DNA from 4 places in the Idiomarina sp. D18 genome. Region 1 is predicted to be linked to each of the others. Evidence: predicted binding sites of a transcription regulator. Region 1 holds the regulator's gene; each other region holds the start of a gene.
What was found. The regulator sigma-54, encoded in region 1, starts transcription at its own class of promoters, with help from an activator protein. The targets are predictions, from matches to a motif close to GTTGGCACGNNNNTNGNNT.
Positions count from the first base shown of each region.

Region 1 (2,206 bases):
GACCCCATTTCAGTCTTGGATATCAAAAAAATTATCGAACACCTCAAGCACCGTGGCATAGGCGTGTTGATTACCGACCATAACGTGCGCGAAACGTTGTCAGTATGCGAGCATGCTTATATCGTTAGTCACGGGGAACTGATTGCCAGCGGTGATGCAAATAGCGTATTGTCAAACCAACAGGTTAAAGATGTCTACCTCGGTGAGCAGTTCACCTTGTAACGGAGCACAAGTGAGGCCGGGATAATCAGATGAAACAAAGTTTGCAACTAAAAATGGGTCAACAATTGACGATGACCCCACAATTACAACAAGCCATTCGGTTGTTGCAACTCTCATCGCTCGATCTACAAGCTGAGATTCAAGAAGCCTTAGATAGTAACCCCTTACTTGAGGTAGAGAACGAGGCCGACGACGCGCCTCAAGAGTCTTCTCAACAAGCTAAAAATGACGATAGCCAAAAAGAAACGTCTGATGCGCTGAACGAGCAATCTCTGCCTGACGATTTACCATTAGACAGCACTTGGGACGATACCTATACCTCAACCACGCCCTCCAGCAGCTTAAGCTCTAGCCAGTCATTTGATGGTGAACATGATGTTTACCAAGGCGAAACCAACGACTCCCTGCATGACCATCTGTTATGGCAAATGCAGCTATCTCACTTTACCGACGAGGATGCGGCTATCGCCACCGCGATTATTGAGTCTATCGATGAGCGCGGTTATCTCACGACCGATGTTACAGAGCTCGTTGAGGCCATTGCACTCCCCGAGGTTGACGTCGAAGAAGTCGCTATGGTGCTAAAGCGAATTCAGCGCTTTGACCCGGTCGGCGTTGGGGCGCGCACGATCCAAGAATGTTTGAGTATTCAATTACAACAACTAAATGATGAAACACCCCATAAAAATCTGGCATTGACCCTGATTAACGATTACATGGAACTTATGGGTGCAAGGGATTACAAAGGTCTGCAACGCAAGCTAAGAATAGATGAGGCCGAACTAAAAAGTACATTACGGTTGATTCAAACCTTGAATCCTTATCCCGGAGATGTAATCGACCAAAAGCCAACTGAATACGTTATCCCTGATATCTCCGTGGTTAAAAAGAATGGTCGTTGGGTGGTCGAATTAAATCCAGATAGCGTACCTAAATTAAGAGTGAACGAAGAATATGCAGCACTGAGTCGGCAGGCAAAATCAAGTGCAGACTCTCAGTATATAAAGCAGCACACACAGGAAGCACGCTGGTTTATAAAAAGCTTAGAGAGTCGAAACGACACGCTACTTAAAGTTGCACATTGTATCGTTCAACGCCAACAAGGCTTTTTTGAGCATGGTGAGGAGGCAATGAAGCCGATGGTTCTGAATGATGTCGCAGAAGCCGTAGATATGCACGAAAGTACGATTTCGCGCGTTACAACTCAGAAATACCTTCATTGTCCCCGCGGCATCTTTGAACTCAAGTACTTCTTTTCCAGTCATGTGAGTACCGAAACAGGAGGTGAGTGTTCAAGTACCGCTATAAGAGCGCTAATCAAAAAATTGGTTGCCGCGGAGAACCGCGCAAAACCATTAAGCGACAACAAAATTGCTGAACTCATCGCAGATCAGGGAATCCAAGTAGCTAGGAGAACGATCGCGAAATATCGCGAATCGCTCAATATTCCCTCTTCAAGCCAGCGGAAGAGTCTGCTTTAATATTGTTCAACCGTAGAAGGAAGACGTTATGCAAATCAACCTAACAGGTCATCACATTGATATTACCGACGCGTTGCGTGAATACGTGGATACAAAATTTGCCAAACTAGAGCGCCACTTTGACCACATAAACAACGTTCACGTCATCCTAAATGTTGAAAAAACGATTCAAAAAGCGGAAGCTACGCTTCACGTCAATGGCGGAGAGATTTTCGCCGATGCAGAACACGAAGATATGTACGCGGCAATCGATGGGCTTATTAACAAGCTCGATCGCCAAGTGATTAAACACAAAGAAAAGTTGAAAAAACACTAAATCATGCAATTGTCCGATCTTTTGAGCCCCGACTGCACCAAATGTGCAGTCGAGGGTGCAAGCAAAAAGCGTTTGTTAGAAACTATCAGCGCCATCGCAGCTCCTAAACTTGTGGGAATTACTAAACATGACATTTTTGAGAGTCTAATTAATCGCGAACGCCTCGGTAGCACGGGTATAGGGTTAG
Region 1 covers NZ_CM173240.1:2,125,797-2,128,002, forward strand. Annotated here, with positions in the region: gene lptB (LPS export ABC transporter ATP-binding protein) at 1-222, shown strand, start outside; gene AC3AP5_RS10270 (RNA polymerase factor sigma-54) at 252-1,703, shown strand; gene hpf (ribosome hibernation promoting factor) at 1,732-2,019, shown strand; gene ptsN (PTS IIA-like nitrogen regulatory protein PtsN) at 2,023-2,206, shown strand, end outside.

Region 2 (2,206 bases), 100 kb from region 1:
AGCTAAAGGCATTCACATGTCTCGCCTTTATCTTCTTTTGGATCAACTATCAACCGAAGGTGAGTTAAGTCACGCTTCTTTGAAGCAATTGTTACGTGACTTTATTGAAAGCCATCAAGACATCAGTGATCGCGCCTTCATCAAGTTTGATTTTGATTATCACCTTCGTCGTGAATCACTGATTAGCCGCAAAAAAGGATGGAAAGCCTATCCGGTCAGTTTAACAGGTCGCTATGATGAAGGTCACCTGAATCTTGAGTTGGCGGTTGATGTGCCCTATTCGTCAACATGCCCATGCTCTGCCGCATTGGCTCGTCAACTTATCCAAGAAGCATTCGATGCAAAGTTTGCCGAGCAAGAGCATATTGATAAGGCGACTATCCATCAATGGCTTGGGACTACCGAAGGCATCGTTGCAACGCCACACAGTCAGCGCTCCACAGCGCAAGTCAAAGTAGCGCTGAGCGATAGCGTAGAAGAATTCCCGATTGTTGCACTGATCGATGCGATTGAAGACGCGCTTAAGACACCCGTTCAAGCAGCGGTTAAGCGTGAAGATGAGCAAGAGTTTGCGCGTCTAAATGGGCAGAACTTGATGTTCTGCGAAGATGCATCACGCAGATTACAGCACCGTCTTGTTCAAATGCCTATCTTTGAAGACTTCTGGGTACGCGTTAATCATTATGAATCATTACATGCGCATGACGCAGTGAGTGTGACCACTAAAGGTGTGAAAGGTGGTTATAGCTCATAAGGCTAAAATCATCGAATGCGCGATTAAAAAGCTTGGCAACCGCCAAGCTTTTTTACTTTTGGCACACTAGTTGCAGTAAATATCTCAGCAAATCATCCGTCAAACTTTTGTTGAGGTGTCACGATGGAAATTATTCTATTACTGTTCGTTGTTGTATTAATTGCTGTAGCTGTTGTTGCGAGTCGCATGTCAGAAAGCTATGTCCCCTATCCTTACAAGATGAAGGATGTCACTTTTTGCTCAGCACAAGAAGCACAATTTTTGACATTACTTGATAAAGCCGTCAGTGACGACTTTAGGATTTTTACCAAAGTTCGCTTGAGTGATCTTGTTTCCGTCAAAAGCGGTCTTTCTCGCGCTGCTCAAAAGGATGCGCAGACCAAGGCAAGTCAACGAATCCTCGATTACGTATTGTGTGATATTGAGACAATGGAAATCAAAGCCGTGATCGAGCTCGAGCCTGCATCGCCACAGCTGAACCAGCAAAAACGTAATCTATTTTTGAAGAATGCGCTCGGTGCTGCGGGCCTGCCATTTCTCCGCTTTAAAGCCCAACCGGGTTATCGCGTGGCAGAGTTAAAGCAGTATATACACGCTAAAATTCAGCAGGCGGAGCATATTAAAGCGGCTATCCCAGGTGATCAACAACGTCCAGCAACGGGCGAACACCATGGCAAGCACGGCCATGAATCACCTATTGCAGCTTAAGCCGACATTTGTAAGACTTCGTGTATGGATGCACACTTGCTCTCTTGGGTTTATCACCCTATCGTACTGGCCACATTAGCGCTCATTATTGAGCGCTTTTTTTCGTTGCCAGAACATTGGCATCCCCTGACGATCTTCCGCTTGTTTGCCAAGTTTCTGACAGATAAGGTATGTCACCAAGCCCACGGCAACACCCAGCAAACTGTCGCTGGAGCCTTGTTGCTTGGGCTTTTGCTACTAATATGTTTGCTTCCCGTGAGCATCATTCAAATGAGTGCCGAATTGCATGAGCTAACCGGTGTTGTCTGGCTTTGGTTTGCAATTAAATACAAACGTACATTAAATCAGACAAAACTCGCCGCTATGGCGCTGAATAAAGGGCAAAAACGTGCCGCTCGAGCTATCGTGAGTCGATTCGTCCCCTTTGACTGCGAACAGCTCAGTCAAATAGGCCTCGCCAAGGCAATTTTTGAGGTTCGTTTGCGGATTCTCGTTGTTAATGTACTCGCGCCTTTACTTGCTTGGTACGTATCGGGACCTATCGCCGCACTCGCGATACGCCTAATTATCGAATGCCATCATTTATGGCCTGTGCCCGCCCCACGCTACCAGCACTTTGGTCGCGCCGCTCAAGTGCTCTATCAGACAATTGAATCACTGGTTTTAGTCGTACCGGCCTTACTTTTACGACCGTGGCTTTGGCTCATAAGAAGACGTCCAGCAGTGGCGCTACGACAAGGCCAA
Region 2 covers NZ_CM173240.1:2,025,613-2,027,818, forward strand. Annotated here, with positions in the region: gene folE2 (GTP cyclohydrolase FolE2) at 1-754, shown strand, start outside; gene AC3AP5_RS09780 (DUF2726 domain-containing protein) at 878-1,462, shown strand; gene AC3AP5_RS09785 (cobalamin biosynthesis protein) at 1,487-2,206, shown strand, end outside.
Region 2: AC3AP5_RS09780 (DUF2726 domain-containing protein) is a predicted target of sigma-54. The motif match lies at 812-830, and genes of this name have one in related genera.

Region 3 (2,206 bases), 760 kb from region 1:
TTTGCTTGAGATAATCATCGTTGTAGAGTTTACTGGCTGAGCGCTCGCCCAGATCGCAAGCAAACGTCACAATGTTACGTCCTCGTTGACCATTCAACGCCGCTGCATAAGCAGCAGCCAGGTTAAGTGCTGAGCTACTCCCTAAGACGATTCCATCTTGCTCACGCACATACCGTGAGATACTAATGAGATCTTGATCGGGTAAGTTAACAGCATGGTCGATACGCGCTTCTTTAAAGTTATCCACCAAGCGCATGATGCCAATGCCTTCAGTCATTGAACTACCGTTCGAAACATACTCGCCGGTTCGCAAAAACTCAAAAATCCCAGAGCCGTCCGGATCAGCAAGCCAGACATCAATATTCGGGTTTTTCTCCTTGAAATAACGACTGTTACCACCGATGGTGCCGCCCGTACCCGCAACGGAAACAAAGGTATCAATGTTACCATTCAGTTGTTGCCAGATTTCTGGCCCAGTGTGCAAATAGTGGGCACGCGCATTACTGGTATTTTCAAACTGATTAGCCCACCAACAGTCATCACGCTCTTCCGCGATACGACGTGCCGTATGATAAAAATGATTAGGGTTTTTAAAGGGGACTGGATCAACCGTCTTAAGCTGGCCGCCGTGTAACGCAATCATGCGCTCTTTTTCTGGCGATTGATCATTGGGCATAACCGCAAGCATTTTAAGACCAAATGATTTGGCAACTAATGCCAGCCCAATACCGGTATTGCCTGCAGTCCCCTCGACCACTGTCATACCCGGCTTCAATTCACCACGTTCCATAGCGTCTTCTATCAGCTGCTTTGCAGCACGATCCTTAATTGAGCCGCCAGGGTTTTGAAACTCACACTTTAAATAAATATTACTGCCACTGCGCTCTGAAAGTGAGTGCACTCGTAACAAATCCGTCTGCCCTACTAAATCACTGGTGCGATTACCTACCAACATTTGTACAGTCCTCTACTTCGCTGTTGCATGATACAAGTATCCCTGTTGCGTAACTTCGGTTCAACTCAATTTGCTTTTGTTTAACTGCACCCTCGAAGTGCAACTGCACCATAACCATGCTTTCTTAACGAGCACTCTTCCCAAAGATATTCATAACTCTTTGTTTTAATTTGATTTAATTACTGGCACGAATCCTGTATTAACAATTTATCTACATTAACGGAGATCTGTTATGAAAATGATTACCGCTTTAATAAAGCCATTCAAATTAGACGATGTGCGACAAGCACTCGCGGATATCGGCTGTACCGGCATGACGATCGCGGAAGTACGAGGGTTTGGTCGTCAAAAAGGTCATACCGAACTCTATCGTGGTGCTGAATACCGTGTCGATTTTCTACCCAAAATTCGTCTAGAGCTTGCTGTCAGTGATGACCAACTAGAGCGGGCTGTTGAGGTTATCTCTGAAGCCGCCCACACCGGCAACATCGGCGATGGCAAGATTTTCGTGACGCATCTCGAACACTGTGTACGCATTCGTACCGGTGAAGTCGACCAAGAAGCCCTGTAGCTAGGAGGAATACGTGATGAATGCAGCTTCACTCGCAAGTACAGAGTACGCATTAAATACACTATATATTTTGTTGTCAGGCGCATTAGTCATGTGGATGGCAGCCGGCTTCGCAATGCTAGAAGCGGGTTTAGTGCGCAGCAAAAACACCACCGAGATACTCACTAAAAATATTGTCCTTTTTGCGCTCGCCTGTATCGCCTACCTGATAATTGGCTACACTCTCATGTATGGCGCTGGTGGTACCGACAACTTCGCCGACAATGCTGACTTTTTCTTTCAAAGTGTGTTTGTCGCTACAGCTATGTCGATTGTTTCTGGTGCAGTCGCTGAACGTATGAAATTACTGGCGTTCTTTATTTTTGCCGTCGTTCTGTCAGCCTTTATTTATCCTTTTCAAGGTAGCTGGAGCTGGGGAGGCGGATTTCTGGCTGAAGCAGGCTTTGTCGACTTTGCGGGCTCGGGTATTGTTCACATGGCAGGTGCATCAGCAGCGCTTGCGGGTGTTCTATTATTAGGCGCTCGACGAGGTAAATATAAGGACGGCAAGCCGACCGCTATTCCCGGCGCTAACATGCCGTTAGCGGCGTTAGGTACATTAATTCTCTGGTTTGGGTGGTTCGGTTTTAACGGTGGCTCACAGTTGGCCATCCATGACATAGAAAATGCAAATGCAGTGG
Region 3 covers NZ_CM173240.1:118,697-120,902, reverse strand. Annotated here, with positions in the region: gene AC3AP5_RS00535 (cysteine synthase A) at 1-955, opposite strand, end outside; gene AC3AP5_RS00530 (P-II family nitrogen regulator) at 1,188-1,526, shown strand; gene AC3AP5_RS00525 (ammonium transporter family protein) at 1,543-2,206, shown strand, end outside.
Region 3: AC3AP5_RS00530 (P-II family nitrogen regulator) is a predicted target of sigma-54. The motif match lies at 1,137-1,155, and genes of this name have one in related genera.

Region 4 (2,206 bases), 310 kb from region 1:
TTCGGCTGCGGTTAAGATGATATAGCACGACTGACCGTTGGAACCCGAGTGTAAAGTAATCGACTGGCTGCCGAGTATATCGCGGCCCAATTGCAACGCCAGACTGTGTATTTCAAGTGGCGTATGGGCTTGCTTTAGCGCCGATGTTACCGTCGTCAACTGCCAAAGGATAACTTGCACCGATGAGCTAGCGAGCAGCGCCATTAGCAGGCAAGCCACCATTAACTCTATCAGCGCCATGCCACGACGATAGCGAGCTGCAGCACATCGGGCTAAACACATGTCGCAACCCCCGGAAGTTCGGCAGTGCCGGCATTGCAATAGCGTACGCGACCTAAGGCACTAATCACCCAGCGTAAATGAAGCTCACCTTTGTGCATATTCAAACGACCGGCGCGGGCGTATCCTTGCGGCGCATAAAAAGTCAACGGCCGCGTCTCGTCATCATAATTACTCGAAAACTGCCACCCTCGTGTATCTAACGCATGCTTAATGAATGTCAGGGGCACTTTAATATGACGTTTTTGCGCTTGTGCGCGCGCTTGGTACGCTTGCAACAAGTTGAGTCCGCGCAACGCCAGCGCTCGTGCCTCAAGTTGTGAGGTGGTATTTTGCATCGCGGGCACGCCTGCGCCCATTAATACTAAACTCAACAAAGAGCAGACAGACCATTCGAGCAAGCTACTCGGCATCACTTCGTTCCTCTTACATCACACCTCGCACAAAGCTAAATCTAAACACCCGAAATACCTAGCCGAGTCATCCGATACGAGCGTAAGCGATAAGCTGATTGTGTTGGCATAAAACTTGTATCTGTTCGGCAGAGAATCATTTTTTTGACGCGCAGGAAACGAAGTATGGCAAGTGGTGCTGCAAAACTGAACAATTTAAAAGGGTTAGCACAGGCAAACTCACACTTAATTAAAGGGTTCGGTACCCCGCTCGCCGTCATGGCAATATTGGCGATGGTGGTACTACCGATTCCGCCGTTCTTACTCGACGTGTTGTTTTCGTTTTCTATCACGCTCTCACTCGTAGTGATGTTGGTCGCCGTTTATACCCAACGCCCGCTCGATTTTGCCGCGTTTCCTACGGTGCTACTCATCGCCACGGTCTTGCGCCTGTCACTGAACGTGGCCTCCACCCGTGTGGTGTTGCTGAATGGTCACGAAGGCCCCGGTGCCGCCGGTAGTGTTATTGAGGCGTTCGGTAGTGTGGTTATCGGTGGCAACTATACTGTCGGTTTGGTGGTGTTTGCGATTTTGGTTATTATCAATTTTATCGTTATCACTAAAGGCGCCGGGCGTATCTCAGAGGTGACAGCGCGTTTTACTTTGGATGCGATGCCCGGCAAGCAAATGGCGATTGATGCTGACCTCAATGCCGGATTAATCAATCAAGAGGAAGCCAAAGCGCGCCGAAGTGATGTTACCCGTGAAGCCGACTTCTATGGCTCCATGGATGGTGCCAGTAAATTTGTTAAGGGCGATGCCATTGCCGGTATCTTAATATTGCTCATCAACGTGGTGGGTGGTTTCTTAATTGGCATGATCCAGCACAACCTGTCGTTTGGTCAGGCGATTGAGGTTTACACCTTGCTCACCATCGGTGATGGTTTGGTAGCACAGATCCCCGCACTTTTACTCTCTGTGGCTACAGCAATCATTATCACGCGCGAGAACGACACCAAAGATATGGGTGATGCGGTGGTGTTCCAGCTCATCAACAACCCTAAAGTGTTGGTCATCTCAAGTGCGGTGCTCTTTGCGATGGGTGTTATTCCAGGTATGCCGCACTTTGCCTTTTTATCCATGTCGGCTGTATTGGCCGGCGCGGCTTATTACAAAATGCGTCATGCCGAGAGCCAAGAAACTGAACAGGTTGAGCAACAGCAGCAAGAGCAACAACAGCAGCTGGCGCAAAAGGAACTCAGTTGGGACGACGTGCGTCACGTGGATACGCTCGGTTTAGAAGTCGGATATCGCTTAATTCCGTTGGTCGATCGAAGTCAGGGTGGCGAACTATTATCGCGCATCAAAGGAGTCCGTAAAAAGCAGTCGCAAGAATTTGGCTTCCTTGTGCCTGCCGTCCATATTCGCGACAACCTCGATCTCGGTCCTAACAGTTATCGCATCACGCTGATGGGGGTGACCATGGGCGAAGCCGAGATCCGTCATGATTGCGAACTCGCGATTAATCCGGGTCA
Region 4 covers NZ_CM173240.1:1,819,491-1,821,696, reverse strand. Annotated here, with positions in the region: gene AC3AP5_RS08845 (PulJ/GspJ family protein) at 1-282, opposite strand, end outside; gene AC3AP5_RS08840 (hypothetical protein) at 273-692, opposite strand; gene flhA (flagellar biosynthesis protein FlhA) at 858-2,206, shown strand, end outside.
Region 4: flhA (flagellar biosynthesis protein FlhA) is a predicted target of sigma-54. The motif match lies at 795-813, and genes of this name have one in related genera.